Regions from separate parts of the Blautia sp. DFI.3.45 genome, predicted to be linked through region 2. Evidence: riboswitches for the same ligand, from Rfam matches in the RefSeq annotation. Region 2 holds a riboswitch; the other holds the start of a gene.
The links. A riboswitch is a leader RNA that binds a small molecule or an ion and turns the genes downstream of it on or off. The one in region 2 is predicted to bind cobalamin.
Positions count from the first base shown of each region.

Region 1: another riboswitch for cobalamin. It lies ahead of LJE09_RS15985 (ABC transporter substrate-binding protein); the one in region 2 lies ahead of LJE09_RS00080 (hypothetical protein).

Region 1 covers NZ_JAJDMI010000071.1:799-6,144, reverse strand. The annotation lists gene LJE09_RS16005 (patatin-like phospholipase family protein) at 1-348, shown strand, start outside; gene LJE09_RS16000 (GntR family transcriptional regulator) at 683-1,054, shown strand; gene LJE09_RS15995 (ABC transporter ATP-binding protein) at 1,058-1,903, shown strand; gene LJE09_RS15990 (ABC-2 transporter permease) at 1,900-2,550, shown strand; cobalamin riboswitch at 2,638-2,906, shown strand; gene LJE09_RS15985 (ABC transporter substrate-binding protein) at 3,022-4,122, shown strand; gene LJE09_RS15980 (FecCD family ABC transporter permease) at 4,137-5,222, shown strand; gene LJE09_RS15975 (ABC transporter ATP-binding protein) at 5,222-5,346, shown strand, end outside.
Region 2 covers NZ_JAJDMI010000001.1:14,499-19,844, reverse strand. The annotation lists gene LJE09_RS00080 (hypothetical protein) at 69-1,277, opposite strand; cobalamin riboswitch at 1,418-1,600, opposite strand; gene LJE09_RS00075 (transposase) at 2,049-3,149, shown strand; gene LJE09_RS00070 (DUF4832 domain-containing protein) at 3,237-4,598, opposite strand; gene LJE09_RS00065 (DUF4956 domain-containing protein) at 4,591-5,262, opposite strand; gene LJE09_RS00060 (polyphosphate polymerase domain-containing protein) at 5,259-5,346, opposite strand, start outside.

The sequences.
Region 1 (5,346 bases), on a different contig from region 2:
GTAAACTGGATGCTTTCACAGGGTTATGAGAAAAATGTGGTAGTATGTACTCGCCATCCGGGATACAGAAAAGAACATAATAAGCTGATGCCGCTGCTCAGACTGAAGTTCAGGGAGTATCCGGAGCTTGTAAAGCTTCTGGATGAACGTCATATTCAGTATAATCGTATGCTGGATAAAATCGCATATCTGGAAAAAGAGGGCAGGATCCATGTTATCCGCCCGGACAGAGACATCAGTGCCAAACCGGTTGAGCGTGATCCCGCCCATTTAAAGGAGATTTATGAGGTGGGACGGAGAGTGATGAAAGCTGATATGGAGAAACTGAAGGCGTATTTGGCAGAGTAGAAAACAGAGAAAAAACCATTACATAAAAACAAATTAAAAACAATTCTTTAACCGAATTAAGTGAGTTCCCTGCAGAGCAGTTATTCGGTGTAGAGATACGTAGCAATGTGGATTAAGAATCTGATAAGAAGAAAGATAGATTTGGAAAATTTTATAACCGAATCCATCTTTCTTTTTGTCTGTAGAAATGTTTTTAGTCTGCAAATCGAAGTGAGATGTTATCAGTGAACAGGGGCAGGCAGACTCGTTTGATAAAATATAAAGCATAACAGTATAAAACAGTTGACAACAGTTATGCACTGTTATATACTGTTTGCAGATGGAGGAGAAACATATGCATATAATAATCAATAATTCATCCATGGTACCTATTTATGAACAGATCATAGACCAGATTAAGTCTGCGATTATCAGAGGAGAGTTACAGCCGGACACTGTATTACCTTCAGTACGCAGTTTGTCAAAGGAACTGAAGATTAGTGCCCTGACTGTGAAGAAAGCCTACGACAATCTGGAAGAAGAGGGATTTACCGTCACTGTTCATGGAAAAGGAACCTACGTTGCAGCCACAAATAAAAACCTGATGAGGGAAGAACAGCTCAAAGAAGTAGAACATGATCTGGAGCAGGCGATCATGAAGGGCAGAAGATGTGGACTGAACGATGAGGAAATCAGAAATCTTTTTGAAATGATCATGGAGGACTAAGACATGTTGAAAATCAGTCATTTGCAGAAAAATTACAGAGGTTTTTCGCTGGACTGTTCTATGGAAGTACAGCCTGGGATGATTACAGGACTTATTGGAAGAAATGGTTCCGGGAAATCCACCACATTTAAAGCTTTGCTTGGCCTGATTCATCCGGATGGCGGAGAGATAGAGGTCTTTGGGAAAAAGGCAGAAGAGCTTAAGCCGGAGGATAAGCAGAAACTGGGAGTTGTTTTTGCAGATTCAGGCTTCAGTATGTATCTGACAGCAGCGGGCGTGGCCAATATTATGAAAAGCATATATCCGGATTTTGACAGAGAGAAATTCCTGCAGCAGTGCAGAAGATTCAATCTGCCCACAGACAAGAAAATCAAAGAATTTTCCACTGGTATGAAAGCAAAGTTTAAAGTACTGGCAGCATTAAGCCATAAGGCAGAACTGCTGATTCTGGATGAGCCCACAGTTGGTCTGGATGTGATAGCCAGGGATGAAGTGCTGAACATGCTGAGAGAATATATGGAAGAAAATGAAAGCAGTTCTATTCTGATCAGTTCACATATTTCATCAGATCTGGAGAGTCTTTGTGACGATTTTTATATGATCCATGCCGGAAAAATTATCCTTCATGAGGATACAGATGTACTGCTGTCAGATTATGCAGTTCTTAAAGTTGCAGAAGAAGAGTACGAAAAACTGGATCAGCAATACCTTATTAAGATCCGGAAAGAAGCTTATGGATACAGGTGTCTGACAAACCAGAAACAATTTTATATGGAAAATTATCCGGATGTTGTAATTGAGAATGGAAAGATTGATGATCTGGTAGTGATGATGGAGGAACAGGTATGAAGGGATTATTTGTAAAGGATATAGAACTGATGAAACAGCAGAAACAGTTTTTTATCCTGGTTGTTGTAATGGAAGTCATCCTGAATCTGGCAGGAAGCGGGAGTGTCAGTTTTGCTACAGGATATTTTACGATTGTCACAGCAATTTTTGCCATTACGACTATAAGTTATGATGAGTTTGATAATGGTCTTGCGTTTCTTATGACCTTGCCGGTTACCAGAAAACAGTATGTGGCGGAAAAATATCTGCTGGGAGCAGGGCTTACGGCTGTAGCGTGGGGAATTGCAACGATAACGGGAGTAATCTGCAAAGGTGTGGCAGAACTTCAGGGGTGTCTGAGTGAGACTATCATTGGCAGCCTGATATACATTCCACTGGCACTTCTTATGCTGGCGGTATCGCTCCCGCTTGTAATACATTTTGGAGCGGAAAAAGGACGTTATATTGCAATGGTCATGTGGGCTATTATATTTGCCGTAGTTTATATTCTGATAAAAACAATGGGACTTTCAGCAGACGCAGTCGATGCATGGCTGAATGGACTGAACTGGGGAATGGTATTGGCCGGAGTTGTATTATTTACAGTAATTGTATATATGGGGTCTTTTTGGATTGGTGTCCGGCTTATGGAGAAGAAAGAATTCTGATGTGTCTCGAATATGGTTGTAATTATAAAAGCAGTGTGCTAAAATTGTATCAGCGTAATTGAATAAGCTGTTAAGTGAACATTATCATATGCAGATTTTGTGTATGGTAATGTGAGAGGGAATCAGGTGAAATGCCTGAACGGTTGCGGCCACTGTATACAGAAAAAAAGCGGGATTGTAATATGTCATTGCACAAATATGTGAGAAGGCGGAATCCGGCTGTCAGAGAGTATCTGGAAATATTTCTGATACAACATTCATGAACTGCTGAAGCATGGATGTTGTATCAGTTTTTATTTTGTGGAAATTTTCTGTGATCTGTGAGTCAGGAAACCTGCCTGACAGCGTAAAGAAGGAGCTTCCGTAAAAAGTATCCGTTATTCTTATCACTTCTATTTTACTTTTTCTGAAGTCCCATCTTTTCGGTTACACGAACAGGTAAATAACATATACGAAAAGAGAGGAAGTCAAATGAAAAACAGGTATTTATCCACAAGAATCATGGCAATTATGATGGCAGCAGCTATGGCAGTTTCCGCAGCTCCGGCAGCTTTTGCAGCAGAGAGAGCAGACTCTGAGACAATCAAAGAGGACAATCAGCCGGCAGCAGATGCAGACGCACAGGATTCAGCAGATGCAGATAAGACAGCAGACGCAGAAGGTACAAAGACAGAATATCCTCTGACCATCACAACCTATGATTATGATGGAAATGAAATCGAAACAACCTATGAAAAGGCACCAGAGAAAGTTCTTGCTGTATATCAGGGAAGCATTGAAACCATGCTTGCACTTGGCCTGGAAGACCGTCTGGTAGCTACTGCAGGTCTTGACAATGAAGTTCCGGATGAACTTAAAGATGCATTTTCAAAAACAAATTATCTTGATGAATTTACCCCATCCCTTGAGACTGTAACGATGTTGGAGCCAGACATGATCTTATCCTGGAGCTCCCTGTTTTCTGATAAAAATCTCGGAAATGTAACAGACTGGATCGACAAAGGATGCAACACTTATTACAACACAAACACACGCCCTGACGGAGACAGAACTCTGGAAAATGAATTTACAGACATCTTAAATCTTGGAAAGATTTTTGATGTACAGGACAAAGCACAGGCAATCGTAGATGATGCAAAGGCAGTGATCGATAAAACTCTTACAGCAACAGCAGATGTAGAAGAGAAACCAAGCGTAATGGTTCTGGAACCTCTTGGAGAAGATATCACAAACTATGGTGCAAAGAGCCTTGGTGGAGATATGGTAACACAACTGGGTGCGACTCTGGCAAACCCGGATGCTTCTACAGCAGGAAAAGAAGATATCATTGCAGCAAACCCTGATGTGATTTTTGTTGTATACATGCCATATGCAGGTGATGATCCGGAAACTGTAAAAGAAAGCCAGCTTGCCGTTATCAAGGATGACGAAGCACTTCAGAGCCTTGACGCTGTAAAGAACGGTCGTGTTTATCCGATCATGCTCAGTGAAATGTACGCAAGTGCAACACGTACACAGGATGGTATTGAAACTTTCGCAAAAGGATTATATCCGGATGTGAATCTTGACTGATTGAGGACATAACAGTGAAAGAACAGGTTTCACAGACAAAAAAAGGCAGTGTGCTCAGGACATCCATGTATGTGGCAGTTCTTATCGGGCTTGCGGCATTTTTGATTTTTTCCATTCTTGCAGCAATCACTTTTGGAAATGCAGATCTGTCACTGAAAGATGTTTACAGTGTCATTGCATATAAATTGTTTCATATCAAAAGCCTGTCCGCCTATGCAGAAGGCGCAGTTCACGATGTTGTGTGGCTGATCCGGCTGCCCAGAGTCCTGCTGGCTCTGGCAGTTGGAATGGCTCTTTCCGTCTGTGGCGTAGTTATGCAGGCGATTGTCCAGAACCCACTGGCAGATCCATATGTACTTGGTATTTCATCCGGTGCATCCCTTGGTGCAACACTGGCGATCATGCTTGGAGTTGGTGGATTTCTCGGTGGAAACTCAGTTGGTGTTCCTGCATTTATTGGTGCAATGGTCACTTCTTTTGCAGTAATTGCCATTGCAAACATGGGCGGAAAAGCTACTTCTGCTAAACTGATCCTTGCCGGAATGGCCGTCAGTGCGGTATGTTCTGCTTTTTCCAATTTTGTTATCTATATCACCAATGACAAAAATGCAGCAACAGAAGTAATGAAGTGGATGATGGGAAGCCTTGCAGGCGCAAGCTGGAGCAGAGTAGGTGTAATGCTTCCTGTTACATTGATCTGTGTAATTATTTTCTGGACGCAATATCGTAATCTGAATCTGATGCTGTTAGGAGATGATGTATCGATCACACTGGGAACTGATTTGCACAGGCTGAGAACTTTTTATTTGATCGTTGCTTCTGTAATGATCGGGTTTGCAGTATATTGTGCAGGTGTGATCGGCTTTGTAGGACTTGTGATCCCTCATGTGATCAGAATCCTTTTTGGAACAGACCACAGAAGATTATTGCCATTAAGTGCACTGCTTGGTGCATCGTTCTTGATCTGGTGTGATGTGGCATGTCGTGTGATCCTGAAGAATTCTGAGATGCCGATCGGTGTGCTGGTATCCATTATCGGTGCTCCATGCTTTATTTATCTGCTTGTGCGGAAATCCTATGGATTTGGAGGTAGTAAGTAATGAAAATCACTACAGAAGATATTCAGGTTGGATTTCACGCCAGACAGATACTGAAGGGAATTTCCATAGAGTCAAAGGATAAGGAACTGGTAGGGATCATCGGACCAAACGGAAGCGGAAAATC
Region 2 (5,346 bases):
TATGAATACTTCTTTATCATAACATACTATCATGCATACGTCAATTATTTCAGACTTTTATTTTCTATCTATTTTTCCGTAAATTTCTGGAATTCTTCAAAATTTGTTTCCGGTGTATAGGATTTCAGAACTCCCATCATGTCCTCTACACTATATGTATTATCATACATTCCAATAGATAACACATACTGCTTATTAAACTCATCTACTGAATCCGCTGTCCAAAATGACTGCTGCAGCCGGAAAGCACTTCCATCTTCACGGTAATCTTCTGCAAAGCCTTCCAGAGCATTCTTCATAGCAACAAATGATGGTGCAACGATAGCACCATATTTTCCTACAAGATAGTCGATTCTTTCCTTGCCGTTATATCCCTTCTTGTTAAACATTTCGTATGTATCTTCTGTAAAACAATCAATTGACCCCAACAATACATCTGTACTGTTCTCTTCTTCATAAGCATCAATTACCTTGATAAAATCACTTGCGCTCACTACACTCAGAATAACATTATACTCTCCTGTATTCAGCGGAGCAGCCAGCTTTTCATCCAGATGATCTTTTGGATAACCCGGAACCAGAGTAATCTTAATATCACTGCCTGTTTCAATTTCTTCCGTATCCTGCGTATTCACCAGTTCTTCTACAGACTTCTCATATGACAGACCATATGCTTCCTGAAGCTTATTCAGAATACCTATCGTTCTCAGACGATGCATCTCATTACCGATGGCAGATCCTCCACATGCTATTATGTAATGATTCTGATTATTCTGATCCTCTGAAGCAAAATACTCCGCCATATTGGCAGCCGCATCCTTTTCTGTTTCAACAGATGTTCCTATCGTTCCCAGAAAGTAAGGATTATCCTTTACTTTCTCATACATTTCATCACTGATCGTTCCTGAACCACGCACATAATACATACCATATTCTTCGCATACCGGAAGAACTTCTTCAAGATCAGAGGAAAGGAAAGAAATAATTCCCTTTACATTTCTTTCATGAAGCTCATTTATAAAGCTGATTTCTTCTTCTGCAGTGCTTATACTGGAAGAATATAAAAACTCAACTTCAAAAGCCATACCGACATAATTTTCAAAATAATTTCTAAACTCTCTTACTTCCGCATCATTCAGATTATATACAGACACTCCTATTGTCATTTTTTCATCCTGATCTGCTGTATCACTCTGGACATCAGATGCCATAACTGAAATACTGGTGCAGGTAAGCAGCATAATCATTGTCAATATAAAACTAATTATCTTTTTCATTCCTTTTTTACCTTTCTGTCGTATTTGTATAAAAATTCAAGTTTTCTTTTCTCACATCCCTTCCTGAAGTAAAAAAGATCCTCTTCTTAAAATGTATTTTAGGTATAAAAATAAAGCCTTTCTTAATACACCGTAAGAAATAACCTTTTCTAATGCAAGCAGGTCTCCTGACTTAAGTTCATCGCATTTTATCGTCTTCCCGCCTCTTAAGCAGTGACATATATGATAAAAAGCTCCCTTTTACAGTGGCGGGACCGTACCGGACTTGCACCGGTTTCCCTTTTAATTCCATATTACTGGAAACATGCATTATTTTTATAATATGATATCAGGGGCTAAAAGTCAAAAACTATTTTTACTCCGCGCTAAGGCTTTTCCCCAACTTCATTATATTTTTATTATATAATTCCATTTGGTTAACGTCAATAATTTACATCTAATATTTATATGTTTTTTTATTCACTTTTACTATGGTCTTGAATATTCAGATTCCAGTATCTATTCCATAATAAGGGTCTCTTTGCAGCACTACCTTCTCTTGTGGCATTTCTTTGTTTATGCTAAAATATTTTTACTACTATAAATGAGCAAGTTCGTGATTTTGCATAAAAGAAAGACACCTCGATTCCGTGTGTTGTATAATGAAAGTGCCTAAACAAACATTTGCAATATTTACGAAAGAAGGTGTCTCTCGCAAATACTATACATCATTCCGCATTCATATACAACCAGCTTAAGAAATTAAATTTATGCAAATTTTATTCGAACCGGGTGATAAACCACCTTATAAGTATCCTGATCAGCATTTTCATTTCAGGATATCATGGAAAAACCACGGATTTTGCTAAAAACAGTTCCTGTCACAGAACTACGATTGCACATTTCCTTAATTCAGGGAAATGGGATGATTCTCTACTTTCAGATACGTTAAAACGTTCTGTTATAGAGATTATTTATTCAGAAGCAGCACGCACCGGAAAGCCTGTTTTCTGCATTGTAGACGATACGATAGCTTCAAAGACAAAGCCTTCGTCACAGGCTCTGTATCCGATTGAAGATGCGTACTTTCACCAATCCCATTTAAAGGGGAAACAGGACTACGGACATCAGGCAGTAGCTGTTATGCTTTCCTGTAACGGCATTGTCCTGAACTATGCTTTTGTAATGTACAATAAATCAATTTCCAAGATTGATATTGTACAAAATATTGCAAAGGAACTGCCTGTTCCACCAGTAATGTCTTATTTCCTTTGTGACTGCTGGTATGTTTCTGAAAAAATAATCAATACTTTTGTACAGAAAGGGTTCCATACCATTGGTGCTTTGAAAACAAACCGTCTGCTGTATCCATCAGGAATGAAAAAGAAACTCAGTGAACTGGCTGCTGAACGATCCACAACACATAAAGGATTTGACCTCGTCACAGTCAAAAAACGCAACTATTATGTGTACCGGTATGAGGGAAACCTCAGCGGCATAGAAAATGCAGTTGTTCTTTTAAGCTATCCTGAAAAAGCATTTGGTAATCCTAAAGCACTACGTGCTTTCATTAGCACAAATGTATCCTTATCTACACAGGAGATCCTTTCCTGTTATGTTTGTCGATGGCCGATTGAGATATTTTTCAGGCAATGCAAAAACCATCTGGCCCTGGATACATACCAGATACGCTCCTCAAAGGGAATACAGAGGTACTGGCTGTTGATGTCACTGACACATTATATTTGTGTCACAGGAACTGGCGGATATCGGTCTTTTCAAGATGGATATCATCGAATCTGTAGTGCCGTTCATCAGGAAAAGTATCAGTATCTATTCCTATGTGCAAAAGCAAGTGATGATTTTGAAGCATTTATGAAATTAGCAGGATAATTTTGTGCATTTTTTCAAATTTGCTCATTTATAGTAATTAAATAAGGTAATTTTAGTTTCTAAATATCAAAACGTAACTCTTTCAGTTTACTGAAAAAGATAATTTTTCCCTTCATTATAAGTTCCTTTCATTGAAAATCGAACAGCTAATTTCCCAGTCATCGGATCTTCAATACCTATACTGATCTTATATTTCTTTCCGGCCAGTGAGATCATCTTTTTTATCTGCATTCTTGTTTTTGTCTGTAAAGTTTCTTCCGGCAGAAGTGATTTTAACGAAATGTCAACCGCTTCTTTTTCAAGACTATTTCCATCCTCATCTTCTACCAGAACCCATACAGGCCAGTCTTCATAAAATGGTGCAACTCCATCATTCTTCCATTTAAGATTCAGGCTGACATACCCCGGCATCTGAATAAGGCTTGCTTGCGAAATCCACAAACGATATCCCATGCTTCCTAAAACTTTCCTATAACCGTTTTCATAAGTTTTATCCGCTACTTTCGGTCCAAGAAAAGTAGTATGTGCTTTCTTTATCAGATTTATTGTCTGATCCAGATTTGTGTCAAGCAACTCTTTCATTGTAATTGAACTTGTAAACTCACCTCCGGAAGGAAACTTTTTCCAGAAATCTTTCATTGCGGATAACCCTTTTTTCTCATGAGTCTGGTCAAACTCACCGCCTTCATTGATCCAGCGAAACCATTCCTCTGTGCTCTCTGGCTGTCCGGTCATATCGTTGTAGAGACCTGTTCCATAATGTTCTCCCTCACTAAAAGGTCTTCTCATCAGTATCATGGAATCAGGGAAGGCCTCTGTCCATGGAATCATATAACGTTCTCTTACAGATTCTTCTGGCAGACTCTGTATTCCTGCAGAAATATTTACATGCCATTCTCCCCAGTGCCCCAGACTTCCAAGTTCGATATAACTGACCAGTCCATCTCTGCCAAAATGCTCTCCAAGTGCATTAACTGCCCTTTTGTGATATTGTATCATCTGTTCATTATTATAATCAGGAGCATATCCCTTTCCATACTCCATATCATACCAGGTTCCCGCATGATCAGTTTTGTCATATAGCCATTGTGGAATGTCCATATGCTTTTCCTCCCCGGGAATATCACACACAAACCTCAGTACCAGGTGTTTCCCTTCTTCTCTCCATCTGTCAGTCTGATTTTCTCTTTCGATTTTCTCCCAGTCATATTTTCCTTCCTCCGGTTCCAGTTCAGCCCAGGTAATATCCATATACAGTAAAGATATATCCTCTCCTATTGTTTCTTCCCAGGCACAAGGTGCATATCCCATTAATGGATTTCCAAAAATTTCTTCTGTTTTTTCATATATCTGAGTTTTTCTTCCAAATACCATCCATACTCCTGCTGCTATAATAACTAAAAGTCCAAAACCCAACAGAACCAGAGATTGTTTCTGACTTTTAGCCATGATATTCTCCATTATACTGAATCAATGTAACATCTTCCACTCCACCGATATCCCGGATTTTTTCCATAAACTCCATATCATTCTGTCTGCAATATATTTCCACTGCCATTTCTGTTTTTTCATTGCGCATAGTTTTTGATTTTACGAAATATTTTCTTTTTCCAAAACAGCGGATAATTTCATCTCCCGCCTGAGTTCCCTGATAATGAATCACTGCAATATAAATTCTTCCATTTTGTTGTTTGTGATAAAACAGGGTGATCATCAGAATGATAATCACAGCTGTCAACAGAGTTAATGCATACATACCTGCACCGGCTGTAATCCCCGATGTGATTGCCCAGAACAGATACAGAAGATCCATCGGATCTTTAATTGCTGTACGAAAACGTACAATAGACAATGCACCAACCATACCAAGAGAAATCACAATATTGCTGCTGATCGCAAGTGTTACCATACAGGTAAGCACTGTCATTCCCACAAGTGTAACTGCAAAACTTCTGGAGAAAATAACTCCAACATAAAATTTCTGATAAACCAGATAAATCACACTTCCCAAAATCAAAGCCACTGCCAGAGCAGCCAATATCTTAGGTATATCATACTGACTGAACATTCCTGATTCCAGTACAGATTTTTTTATCATATCCTGTACACTCATCTTATCATCCTCCCCTGTGTATCATACCAATACTCAAATCCATTCATGTACCGCGTTTTTTCATAACACAGTACATATTTGGAA